4 regions of the Paenibacillus hebaui genome follow, and region 2 is predicted to be linked to each of the others. Evidence: riboswitches for the same ligand, from Rfam matches in the RefSeq annotation. Region 2 holds a riboswitch; each other region holds the start of a gene.
What was found. A riboswitch is a leader RNA that binds a small molecule or an ion and turns the genes downstream of it on or off. The one in region 2 is predicted to bind cyclic di-AMP.
Positions count from the first base shown of each region.

Region 1: linked by a shared signal. The riboswitch ahead of ACR32F_RS00530 (C40 family peptidase) and the one ahead of ACR32F_RS17905 (3D domain-containing protein) in region 2 are both predicted to bind cyclic di-AMP.
Region 3: linked by a shared signal. The riboswitch ahead of ACR32F_RS06915 (hypothetical protein) and the one ahead of ACR32F_RS17905 (3D domain-containing protein) in region 2 are both predicted to bind cyclic di-AMP.
Region 4: linked by a shared signal. The riboswitch ahead of ACR32F_RS00155 (ubiquitin-like domain-containing protein) and the one ahead of ACR32F_RS17905 (3D domain-containing protein) in region 2 are both predicted to bind cyclic di-AMP.

Region 1 is NZ_CP196836.1:110,330-113,453, forward strand. It holds gene ACR32F_RS00525 (GNAT family N-acetyltransferase) at 7-501, opposite strand; gene ACR32F_RS00530 (C40 family peptidase) at 895-1,365, opposite strand; cyclic di-AMP (ydaO/yuaA leader) riboswitch at 1,369-1,506, opposite strand; gene ACR32F_RS00535 (hypothetical protein) at 1,759-2,601, opposite strand; gene ACR32F_RS00540 (M1 family metallopeptidase) at 2,612-3,124, opposite strand, start outside.
Region 2 is NZ_CP196836.1:4,053,555-4,056,678, forward strand. It holds gene ACR32F_RS17895 (hypothetical protein) at 1-8, opposite strand, end outside; gene ACR32F_RS17900 (polysaccharide deacetylase family protein) at 163-954, shown strand; gene ACR32F_RS17905 (3D domain-containing protein) at 1,166-1,843, opposite strand; cyclic di-AMP (ydaO/yuaA leader) riboswitch at 1,846-2,045, opposite strand; gene ACR32F_RS17910 (amino acid ABC transporter ATP-binding protein) at 2,314-3,036, opposite strand; gene ACR32F_RS17915 (ABC transporter substrate-binding protein/permease) at 3,023-3,124, opposite strand, start outside.
Region 3 is NZ_CP196836.1:1,566,896-1,570,019, forward strand. It holds gene ACR32F_RS06900 (urease accessory protein UreF) at 1-92, opposite strand, end outside; tRNA gene ACR32F_RS06905 (tRNA-Leu) at 455-537, shown strand; gene ACR32F_RS06910 (glutathione peroxidase) at 709-1,185, opposite strand; cyclic di-AMP (ydaO/yuaA leader) riboswitch at 1,555-1,731, shown strand; gene ACR32F_RS06915 (hypothetical protein) at 1,848-2,246, shown strand; gene ACR32F_RS06920 (HAD family hydrolase) at 2,407-3,090, shown strand.
Region 4 is NZ_CP196836.1:32,100-35,223, forward strand. It holds gene ACR32F_RS00150 (TatD family hydrolase) at 15-785, shown strand; cyclic di-AMP (ydaO/yuaA leader) riboswitch at 1,027-1,279, shown strand; gene ACR32F_RS00155 (ubiquitin-like domain-containing protein) at 1,552-2,736, shown strand; gene rnmV (ribonuclease M5) at 2,892-3,124, shown strand, end outside.

The DNA.
Region 1 (3,124 bases), 3.3 Mb from region 2:
CCCATTTTATGCGCGTGGACCTTCATAGACCATGCAGTAAAAACATTGTAGCCCACTCGGTGTTTGTCGTTCGTATGTATCCTGTGTGACAAATCCAGCATTGTGATAAACACGAATGGCCCGATCATTCCAGGTTAACACTTCCAGATCAATTTCGTCCGCAGGATTCCGGCGAATGGCTTCCTTCACAATAGCCGATACAAAAGCCGCCCCCTGACCATGACCACAGCGTTCGGGATGCATGCCAAGTCCAATGCGGGTCACACCTCCCAGTGGAAAATACTGAGCGAATCCGCAGATCTGATGATCTTCTCCCAGTACCACGGCATATTGTTCATCCCGCAGCCGGGCATCCCCAAATTCAACTTCGAGTGCCTTCATTTGCTCCCAGGGTAGCCAGTTATACATATTATAAGGCGGATCATACTGCCAATTGCAGATTTGCTCCGCATGTTCTTCTTGCATGGGCACAACGTGAAACGTCACAGGGGCTTCATCCATACAACTGTACGCTCCTCTCATTGTGAACAGGCTGTTCATGATCTATATTCGTTCATCCGATATGTCATTCCATAGCTAGACCTGTTTTTACTCTACAAAAGAGGCATTCATTTGGCAAGTTTTCATTTCAGTGAAAAAAAGTGAAACAAAAGTTCCGTTAATTCCGTTTATATTATAGTAGGATGGGTAAAAATATCATAAGGGCACGGACGATAAAGCACCAAATGACTGATCAAGTGCAGTGGTGTTTATAGCATAATTGATGTAGTTGATCAGGAATGGAAGCACAAAAAAACCGCCGGATACATTCCTGCGAAGAATGTACCGGGCGGTGCTGTTATGCTTCGTTACAGTATAGTTATTGGTTACAGCATGATGTTACTCAGCTTACCCCTAGTCGAGGGCTACTGATTCATATGCGTCCGTGCTCATAATCCGTTTAGCGCCAACATAGCGGTTAGCCCAGTAGTTCTCACTCAAAGCACTGATCGTAACCCCTTTGGAAGAAGAAGAGTGTGCGAACTTCCCATCTCCTACGAAGATCCCTACATGCGAGACTCCTTTGCCTGTTGTGTTGAAGAATACCAAATCACCCGGTCTCATTTCCATACGAGACACGGAGTCGCCCATGTCAAATTGGGAACTGGATTGGCGTGCCAAATCAATGCCCAGCTTGTCAAATACATACCGTGTGAACCCAGAGCAGTCAAAACCGTCAAGCGTTGTTCCTCCGCTTTTATATGTAGTACCCTTAGCTGAATCGATTACTTGGTCCATCTTTGAATCTGCGAATGCGCTACCTGCACCAAGCGATAGTGCGAATGTTATACTAAGTACAGCTGCGGTTAATTTCTTTTTTAACAAGAGATATACCCCTTCCAATGCCTGCGAGGTTAGCTTAAGGATTCGGTTGAAGGTCCCCTATGATCCCTCTGTTGCAAGATCAATTCACCCATAACTGGTTCCCCCGCTTCCCAGGTGCCAGGAATTTGGCTATGCTAGTTATGCACCTGCGAAATCAAGAAATGACGATTAAATTTTAAGTAGTTACAAATATGAATGTAAAGATTACAAAGTTGTTACTAAAAACTCACTGCGATTATTGTAACAGAGGTGTGCTGCTTTGGCAACGTTTAGCAACAAAATTAGCAAAAAAAACCTCGACCTTTGACGGGGAAAGGTCGAGGTTTGCTTGTATAGCAGCGTTTAATGAACGTAACTTTACATAGAATGGTAACCATTTTTTAACCGTTCATGTTAACCTTTGACCGACTTAGACTGCCATAACCGGAAATGAGCACATATTTTCCATAGGCTCAGTAGGCATCTGGCAAGTGGATACGTTTGTTGTAGTATAAGACCAGTTAAGCCAGTTACTAACCATGAAGCTGAAGTAAACGCACCAAAGACCAGCAGGTGAAGTCCACCTAGAAGCATAGCAATACCGATTAGAGTGAAGACATGACGTAATGCGATCCATAGTGCCTGAAACGTACCACGCACTCCACCTTCTCCGTCAGGGGCCGAGACACCAAACTGCATGTAGAGCAGGGCATGATGGATCACCCACCCGTATACGATCCACCCAGCAACGTAAGGGATACCAGGCAAGAGTAGCTGGAGGGAATGAAAACCATCCATAAAGATGGAATAGAGTTTTGGTACAAGCCAGTAGGCCGGCAGTAGCAACAATAATGTTCGGATAGCGTGCAGCAGGAGCATCGGTTTCCATAGATTTTGGATACCACGAACAAAAGGAATTCGTTCTTCTGTATGATTAAAGTGTTGGAGTGAGTACAACAATCCCGCCTGAATCAGGGGGCTGATCAGCATGCGAAGCAGCAGCATGGCCCCTAGAATCCACAGATAGCGATGTACCTCGGGATTCGTTGACAGGCTGAGTTGGCTTTCCATTTTGAATAAAAGGGTACTCAGCTCCCCGGCATCAGGGTCAGGATAACGCAGGAGAAGCGGAACAACAGCCGACTTTACCATTCTATAGAGGAAATACCCCCATATTAATTGATAGAGAAATATAAGTGCTGCAATGAACATATGCTGACGAACGAGAAACCAGCCTTCACGTATTTTCGCTTTCACTGTCTCCACCTCACCATGACAGACTTCCGAATATGGCTTCTATAATTTTGGTTGCGCTCATGCTCCAACGAGATTGGGTTGGTTCATCCAGTCCGGCTTTTAGAAAATTGTTTATATGACGATTCTCTAACACGATGGTATATAATGGATCTGTCATAGCCCAGGAAACGGGAGAAGTATGTGTCAATTTGTAGGTAATGCGCTTCTCGCTACCGTCCCATTCTTTGGTAAGGATATGCCCATCTTCAAAAACAATGCGAACAGGCACCTTCGTGTAATCACTGCCTTTTTTCACCAACGTGACCGATGACTCGTACAATGTTTGGCTGTCCTTATGGGTAGGAGTAACCGTAATCTTCTCCACTGCAAAGTCAGTCATGCCGCTGCCATACACATATTGATCAAAATAATCGGACCAGGATGTGCGGGTCACTTGCTCCACGACCTTTTGGAAATCGGCGGAAGTGGGATGTTTGAAACGATATTTCTTCACATAGGTAGAGAGGATGCGCTCCATCGTTTT
Region 2 (3,124 bases):
GTATTCATCTAATCCACCTATCCTTTTTTATATATGATATCTATGGTGGAATTATCGCTGGGATTGAAAAAATGAGCAATGAAACATCTCACAGCACGCATATTCGTTGGATTCTTCGGGCATACCATAGAGAACGCAAACTGGGAAAAGGAGGCCGCTATCATGCGTGTACGCCTCATTATGTTATCGGTCATAATTATTCTTCTTGGAGGGAGTTATTCTCCTGCTTTGTTATGGGCTGCTTCAAGCCTGCAAAGTGAACCCGCTTCGAATTCCAATTCTTCACAAGAAGAACAGCTGACACTTGGACAGCTCCGACAAAAATATGCTGATACATTCAAAACCAATGGTCCCTCTACGAAACAGGTCGCACTGACGTTTGATGATGTCCCTGATCCACGGTTCACCCCGCAGGTTCTGGATATTTTGAAGAAATATAAGGTAAGAGCTACTTTTTTCATTGTGGGAAGCCGTGCAGAGAAACACCCGGATCTGGTGAAACGCATGGTGAAGGAAGGACATATCGTAGGCAATCACAGTTATAATCATCCCGAGTTCAGCAAGCTGACCATGAATGCATTTCGTAAACAAATCCTACATACAGGAGATATCATTCGCAATCTAACAGGTTACACGCCCAAGATGATTCGCCCACCCTATGGGGACATTAATGAACAACAGCTGCAATGGGCTGCCAGACAACATTACAGCATTGTGAACTGGAACGTTGATTCACTAGATTGGAAAGGTCTTTCCAAAGACAAGGTGAAAGAAAACATCCTATCCGCCGTGAAACCCGGTTCAATCGTTCTGCAACATGCAGGAGGCGGTGTGGGATCGAATCTGAGCGGTACAATTGAGGCACTTCCTGAAATCATTGAGGAGTTGCGTAACCACGGGTATGATCTGGTAACCTTGGACGAAATGTTGGGGCTGCCAAAGGGCAAGAATTAGAAAGCTTCCTTTACGGGTATCCTCGCATGGATCAGCACTAGAAGCAGGTGTGTACTGACGGATAATAACATCACTCGTTCAGATTCTACTGCGTCCTTCGGCTCTTTCAGCTTCGCTGCCATCGGGTATAAAAAAGGTGTCCGTCAATCACTTTAACCGTGACCGATGGACACCTTTTTTTTCTTGGATGGATGCAAGACCTATCTCTGTGTTATTTCAAAATATACAACTCTACATTCTGGAAGCCAAATGTGCTCACAGACTGTTTACTTCCAGGGATAAAGATATCAATCCGATGGCCTTTGATAGCGCCTCCCACATCACGTGCTGTGGCTACAAATGCCTGTTTCGGCAGTCCGGGATGACTATGACCTGTCACCAGCACTTTAGTACCCAGTGGAATTACAGATGGATCTACTGCGATCGTGCCCAATTCTAGTGCATTACCGAAGTAATCCACCGCACCCCATCCCCCGTTTTCGGATGCATCTGCAGAGTATGCCGTTGCTTTCACATCCACTGCCTTGCTGTAATCGAACGTTTTCCCCCAGGCTTGAACGACCTTGTTATCTGCGTTGACATCCAGACTTGCTGTCGTGACTGTTTTGGCCTGTGATTTAGCCTCAGGAGCCGCAGCAGCTGCAGATACCGTGTTTGCTTTGCCAGGAATCGTAATTTTTACACCACCATAAATGTTGTAAGGCGAAATGTCATTATTAGCTTTTATAAGTGTGTTAAGTGCTACTCCATATGTCTTCGATAAGGTGTAGAAGGTATCCCCTTCTTTGGCCACATGAACTGAATCTGCGTGAGCCGGAACGGCTTGAATGAGCATTACTGCGGTCAGCAATGCTGTTGCTGTTTTGGCTATACGTTTCTTGTTAATCATGGTCTTCCTCCCTCATTATGCCTGCGAAGTTAGTTGTCGGATTCGGATAGAGGAGACCCACCCTATAGGTACTAAATCACATTCCATACGTTATGTACGACCTAATTCACCCCAAGCAGCGTGCTATAGATCTTCCCCTGCACAATCTGCATCGTTACATCCTCCACACTTCCCACTCTGAAAGTTTCGGCAGGAACAATATATCACAATATTGTAACCTATAGTTGTAGTAAATGTTACCAAATACGTGTACAGCGTTTAATCCATGTGGATTAAATAAAGGTTTTTCAAGAAATTGTCTATAAAAAATGATTAATATCGGTAACAAAAACGTTACTTTTTATGTAAATTCATTCTTATGCTACCCATAAAAAAGAGCCTTACCGACTTGAAGTCAGTAAAGGCTCTTTTTTGATACTATCTCAAGCAATGCATATACCAAAATGGCATGAGTAATCGTAACAAATTAATTAAAGCACTTTGGCAAGGAAGTCACGTGTACGTGCATGTTTGGGTTGACCAAACACTTCTGCCGGTGTTCCCTCTTCAACAATAACTCCGCCATCCATGAACAAGATACGGTCACCCACTTCACGAGCAAAACCCATCTCATGCGTTACGATAACCATCGTCATACCGCCTTCAGCAAGCCGTTTCATGACATCGAGCACTTCCCCGACCATCTCAGGGTCCAGCGCCGAGGTAGGTTCATCAAACAGCATTACATGTGGTTGCATGGCAAGTGCCCGTGCAATGGCGATGCGCTGCTTCTGTCCACCAGACAGTTGATTCGGGAATGTATCCTTTTTATCAGATAAGCCAACCGTTTTTAGCAGGTCCGCTGCAATTTGGTCCGCTTCCTGTGACGATTGTTTTTTCACTTTAATAGGAGCAATCGTGATGTTCTGCTGCACCGTTTTGTGCGGGAACAGATTGAAATGTTGGAACACCATCCCCATTTTTTCACGCGTTGCATTAATATTGTGTTTCGGGTCCGTGATCGACACGCCTTCGAAATCAATTTCACCTGAAGTAGGCTGCTCCAGCAGATTCAGACAGCGCAGGAAGGTACTTTTTCCCGATCCAGATGGACCGATGACCACAACAACCTCGCCTTTGCCGATTGTAACGTTAATGCCCTTAAGCACATCGTTGTTTCCATAAGATTTGTGTAATTGTCTAACGTCTATCACTTGCACTCAACTTCCTTTCCAATCGACCGAGCAGCTTGGACAATATGAATGTCAACACAAAGTAGATCGCTGCCGCAATAAGGAATGG
Region 3 (3,124 bases), 2.5 Mb from region 2:
GCATCCATACCGAAGGAATGAGTAAACCCTCCGACCTGGATAGAGGAATCAAGCAGTTTGACATAATCGAGCAGCTTATTCCCACGGTTCACAATCTTTCGCCTCCTACATTCGTTAAATGTTATGTTAAATAACATTTGTACTCCTGTTTAGTTTGTTTTATGTGTGTAAATCCGAATTATATGTTATATATAATCACACAAATATCTGATTTTTGTCAATAGTTCTCTGGTATTTAAAGTAAAATAGTTTTTGTGTTATTATATATGACTTGATGAGTAGTTTTTAAAGGTGAAATGAGATCCAATGTAATGATATGCATTTGATAGGATAAAATGACGAGAATATCCGTTTTATGAAGAAAAAACGAACGTTAAAATGACATTTGAAAAAATACTTTACTTTTAAATATGAACCGGGTATAATCAATTCTGTTGCCGATTATTTACGACATGCGGTCGTGGTGGAATGGCAGACACGCTACCTTGAGGGGGTAGTGGGCGTATGCCCGTGGAGGTTCGAGTCCTCTCGCCCGCATCATAATGAATGATAAGAAGAAGCTTCCCATATTGGGTGGCTTCTTTTTTTTATTGTACGGATAGGCAGATCCGCAAACGAAAAAGGTCATCCGTTTGCCCAGGTTGAATTGTTGTTCTCCACGGGTTCGGATGACCTTATTATGTTATTTATTGCATTTATGCCAATGGCTTATTTAAGCAAATCCTTAATGTCCGCCTCAATCTTGTCAGGTGTTGTTTTGGGTGCATAACGTTTCAGAACACGTCCGTTCTGATCGACAAGGAATTTGGTGAAATTCCACTTAATTGCTTTGGAGCCGAGCACACCAGGAGCCTCTTTGCTGAGATGCTGGAAGAGAGGGTGCGCGCTCGAACCATTCACATCGATTTTCTCAAACATCGGGAAGCTAACACCATAGTTCATCTGGCAGAACTCAGCAATATCGTCGGAAGAGCCTTTTTCCTGTGCAAACTGATTGCTTGGAAAACCGAGAACTTCAAAAGGGGAGTCCTTAAACTTGTCTTGCAGCTCTTGCAGACCTTTGAATTGGGGTGTGAGGCCGCATTGGCTTGCTGTATTCACGATAAGCAGTACTTTGTCACGATATTCAGACATTTCAACTTCCTGACCGCGAAGGGTGTTTACTTTGTATTCATAGACTGACATGAGAATCGCCTCCTATTATGTGTTCTTCTATTACCTATTATATTGATTGCAATTAAATAATGCAAAATTAATATCGTCTTTTATGCTCATTTAGGGCATGTATTGTATAAACTGTGAATGATATTCCTCATGATTTTTGAAAAAAAGAGAATTAGAGAGATTTGAAGACTTGCATGTAGTATAAATACGATGTAAGCGTTATTATTGGCATGGAATGGTGAAAATCCGCCGATTCGGTGATCTGTGAAGACTTTACACCGATTGGGCGCGGGTGTATGATTCATATCGTAATTTCAATTTAAATTAAATTTTTTACATGAAAAACGAAACAAACGATAATATCGCTCTGATTAATCATAATAAGGAACGATGTTTTAATCGCTGAGTTTCCATTCATTTCATGGGTGGGAAACGGGGGAACCAACAGGATGCGCTGTTCACGACAGTAGGCATCCATGGGGTGAATTTTCCGGTGACAGCCGGAAATAGGGCGACTCTCGCGCCCGAATCCGTCAGCTAACCTCGTAAGCGTTAAAGGGAGAGGCAACAAGCCGTACGCTGGTTCATGGCGTTTTTCGCTATGAATTATTTAAGAAGCGTCCGGGAGGCCTTGGTCCCCCACGCTTCTTTTTTGTTGTCTTTTCACGCTAAGGGAGGAACGAATGATGGATAAAGAGATGATCTTAGTGACTGCTCCAAATGAGGCAGGCCGTAAATTTATCAAGCTGCTGATGTACAAAAAAATGCCGTTTGCCGTTCTGACCAACAGTGCAGGGGAAGAACGGAGGCTTCGGAGAATTGGAGTGGAGCATGTCATTCGCATGAATACGGCTGCAGCTCAGAAATGGTTTCTGCCGCAGGGCAGCGTCGGCAACGTTTTTATTTTTGAGAACAGTCTAAACCTGACCTGTCGGTATTTACAGATCTGTCGCTCATGGACTTCCAAGTCTCTATGTGTTATTACAGAGCAAAGCCATCCTAAAGGAATCTACCGAGGTATGGGAGCAGACCGAATTGTTTATTCTTTAAATGGTGAGGTTGGGTTCTTGCTTAATGGTTAATGCGCTCGCTTGTGATTGATCCGGTGTCAGCTGCCTGTTATAATTGTAATTATAAATAAACGGAATTCTGAGGAGACTCATGCATGATGGTGAGTCTTCTTTTTTATGATTCAGGCAATGGAAGAGATCGTTTTCCTGTGGCTCACAAGGAGGAATAGGCGTGCCGGATGTACATGGGTTAAAGTGGTTGTTCTTTGATGTAGGGGATACGCTGGTGGATGAATGGGAGCCAGTGGATGATATTATCGGGCAGTTTGTTCGCGAGGCTTGTGCGTTAGGATATTCGGTGAAAATAGAGACGGTACGAGAGCTGTTTGCTTTGTGTTACCGAAATTATGAGCAGTGGCCGATGAAAGTAGCCATTCGCACATGGATCAGTGATGCCGAACATCGGGAGCGGATTCAGGAAAGATTGAAGTTTCGCAAGGAACTTGAACGTCCCTTTGCGTCTGCCGACGTTGTTCTCCAGACCTTGTCGGAGCATTATAAGATTGGCATCATTGCCAATCAGAGTCCGGGGACAGAAGATCGGCTGGAGAGCTACGGGTTGCGCAGATATGTGGATGTGCTCGCCTGTTCGGCTGAAGAAGGAGTGTCCAAGCCTGATCCTGAGCTGTATGCTGTAGCGCTGAAACAGGCAGGATGTAAACCCGAGGAAGCGGTAATGATCGGCGACCGGATTGATAATGACATCATGCCTGCGAAGAAGCTGGGGATGCACACGATACGGATTTTACAGGGGTATGGCAGATTCCAGCCAGAGCGTGATGATGAGGAGCGTCCAGACTGGACGATTGAATCACTGGAGCAGCTTCTGCCTCTGTTGGTCATAGATCGGGATTAGGAAACTGAAAATATATAGTAGCAATTATTCTATC
Region 4 (3,124 bases), 3.2 Mb from region 2:
AGGGAGCAATATACATGATGTTATTCGACACACATACTCACTTGGATGCACCGCAATTCGACGAGGACCGCGAGGACATGATTCAGCGTGCTGTGGATGCAGGGATTGGCCGTATGATCAATGTTGGCTTTAACCGGGAGACCATTCCATCCACGATGAAGCTGGCTGAGACCTATGATTTTATATACGCAGCTGTAGGTTGGCACCCGGTAGATGCGATCACGATGCAGGAGGGCGATCTGGAATGGATTGCATCTTTATGCAAGCATGAAAAAGTGGTTGCCATCGGTGAGATTGGATTGGATTATCATTGGGATACTTCGCCGAAGGAAGTGCAGCACCGCGTATTACGACAACAAATTGCTCTGGCTCGTGAAGTGAATATGCCTATTGTGATCCATAATCGGGATGCGCACGAGGATATTGTTAAGATTTTGCGTGAAGAGAAGGCGGGCGAGGTAGGCGGAGTTATGCATTCGTTCTCTGGGAGCTGGGAAACGGCGAAAATGTGCCTGGATCTGGGCTTTCATCTGTCCTTTGGTGGGCCAATCACGTTCAAAAATGCAAAGCAGCCCAAGGAGGTACTTGAGAAGGTCCCTATGGATCGGTTTTTTCTCGAAACGGACTCTCCTTATTTGACACCTCATCCTTATCGTGGCAAACGAAATGAGACAGCGCATGTACGTCTGGTTGCGGCAGCAGCTGCGGAAATTAAAGGTATTTCCTTAGAGGAAATTGCTGCAATAACAACCAAAAATGCCATGGAACGATTTGGGATTCGTTAAGATATCGAGTAAATCAGGTGAAAAAGGGAGTTAAGCGGAGTTAATTTGCTCTTTGATCCAAATAAATCAAGAATATTACAATATTTTAACCAAATATTCAGAAAAACGTACTTGATCGATGCTTTACAACATGCATCAAAACAGGATATCATCTTTTCAGTGAATTGTTGCGCGGAAAATTGGACAGATGTTCGGGGGATGAACAAAGGGACACTTTCCGATGAAACAACATTACTTTCATGAATCAGTCTCGCTGAGTCTCCGTTAACGGAGAGCGGGGGAACCAATAGGGCTTAAACATCGGTGGAAGTAACCGATGCGCAACATTCGCTGACCCAAAACAGCGAATGGATCTGCGAAGCCGTATTTGATTTCTTCTTTGGGTCTCGGGGTGAATTCAAGGGCGTCCGCCATGAGCGGATGACCTGAGATAGGGCGGCTCTCTTTCGCCCGAACCCGACAGCTAACCTCGCAAGCGGAAAAAGAGAGGCAACCTCGTGCATGAATTTCCGATATTCAAAATCATTCGGAAGCCACGAAAGAGTTCCTCTTAAACTCTTTCTTTGGCTTTTTTGTTTTTGAATAAAAGAAAGACAGTCATCATACGGTAAGTATTCAGGACGATGACATCATGTTGCGAAGATTGGTTCATGGTGCAGAACCGGTTATGTTAGTCTAACCTGTGTTCTGTAGAAAATTTGGTATAGTCACGTCAAAGACATCATGCATTACTTTAGACGGCGAGGCTATGAAGGAGGACGGAGAAGTGGGCACATTCCAACCAGAAGAGACCCATGAGTCACGATCATCCAGTAAGTCTTTCGCGTTGCGGTGGAAGCATGAGAACTTGCGTCAAATGGCATTGATCGCGATTTTCTCAATTGCGCTTACAATCATGATCTTGTTAGTCGTTTACGGTCAGGCCGGGAAGCAAATTTCACTGGTTATTGATGGCAAAGCTCAAGCGGTAGAGACTCGTACAGGAATGCTTCAAGAAATGTTGGAGGAGCAGTCAATCACAGTCAGCCCTCACGATCAGGTATCCATGCCCTTGAACGGGGCCATTGCAGATGGAGACCGCATCGTTATTGAGCGGGCCGTTCCAGTTAATATTACGGCAGACGGAAACACCAAGACTCTGTATACAACCGATTCATCGGTCCAAGATGCGATTCAAAAATCAGGTATTCAGATTGCAAGTAAAGATAAAGTGTATCCTGCACTTGGGACCAACATTAAAGCGGACATGAAAATCCGTGTAGTGCGTGTAACAAAGCGTACAGTAGATGTGAAACAGCCGGTTGCTTATAAAGTGATCAAAACGGCTGACCCTAGCTTGTACAAAGGCGACAATCGCGTCGTTGTCAGTGGTAAAGAAGGCACCATTGTACAGCATATTGAAAAGGTGTTCCAAGATGGAGAATTGGTCTCCAAAAAAATGGTTGGCAAATCGGTTGCTAATAATCGAGTTGATAAAGTGATCGCTGTTGGCACCAAGGCTAAACCAGTCGTGAAAGAACCGAAGATTCAGACGGTATCGGCTAAAACATCTACAACCAAAAAAGCAACGACAACGAACTCGAAGAAAACATCTGCCTCGGGCAGCAAAGTAGTTAACGTATCGGGGACTTCTTTTAAATACTCCAAAGTCCTTAAGAACGTATCCATGACTGCCTACTCTTCCGAAGAGCCTGGCATTGGTACTAAAACAGCTTCCGGTACTCGTGTAACGGAAGGGCGCACCATTGCGGTTGATCCTAAAATCATTCCAATTGGCTGGTGGGTCTATATCGAAGGCCTTGGCTTCCGTCGTGCGGAAGACACAGGTGGTGCGATTAAAGGCCACAAAATTGATGTGTATTATGATAGTGTAAAGCATGCCCTGAATTTCGGACGTAAGAAAGGCAAGACGGTTTATGTAATCGGTCCGGTGAAGCCGGAAGCGAACTAATTTCGTTTTACTTTGAAATGGGAATGCTATAAAATAGTTGCATGATTGATTCATGCGGAATATGCGGCGGAGGGGTCTGAATGCAGTCTCCCCCGCCGTTTGGCAGAGAAGAGGATATTCCTCTTCTTTTTGCGTTAGAAAGGAAGAAATGGAACATGATAAAAGAAGTCATCGTGGTGGAAGGACGTGACGACACCGTAGCCATTCGTCGCGCGGTCCAGGCAGATACAATCGAGACAGGTGGATCTGCAATCAACCAGCGCATTCTGAAGCGGATTGCGCTCGCTCAAGAGAGACGTGGTGTCATTATACTGACAGACCCGGATCATGCCGGCGAACGCATTCGTAAAATTATTGCCAATAAAGTCCCAGGCTGCAAGCACGCCTT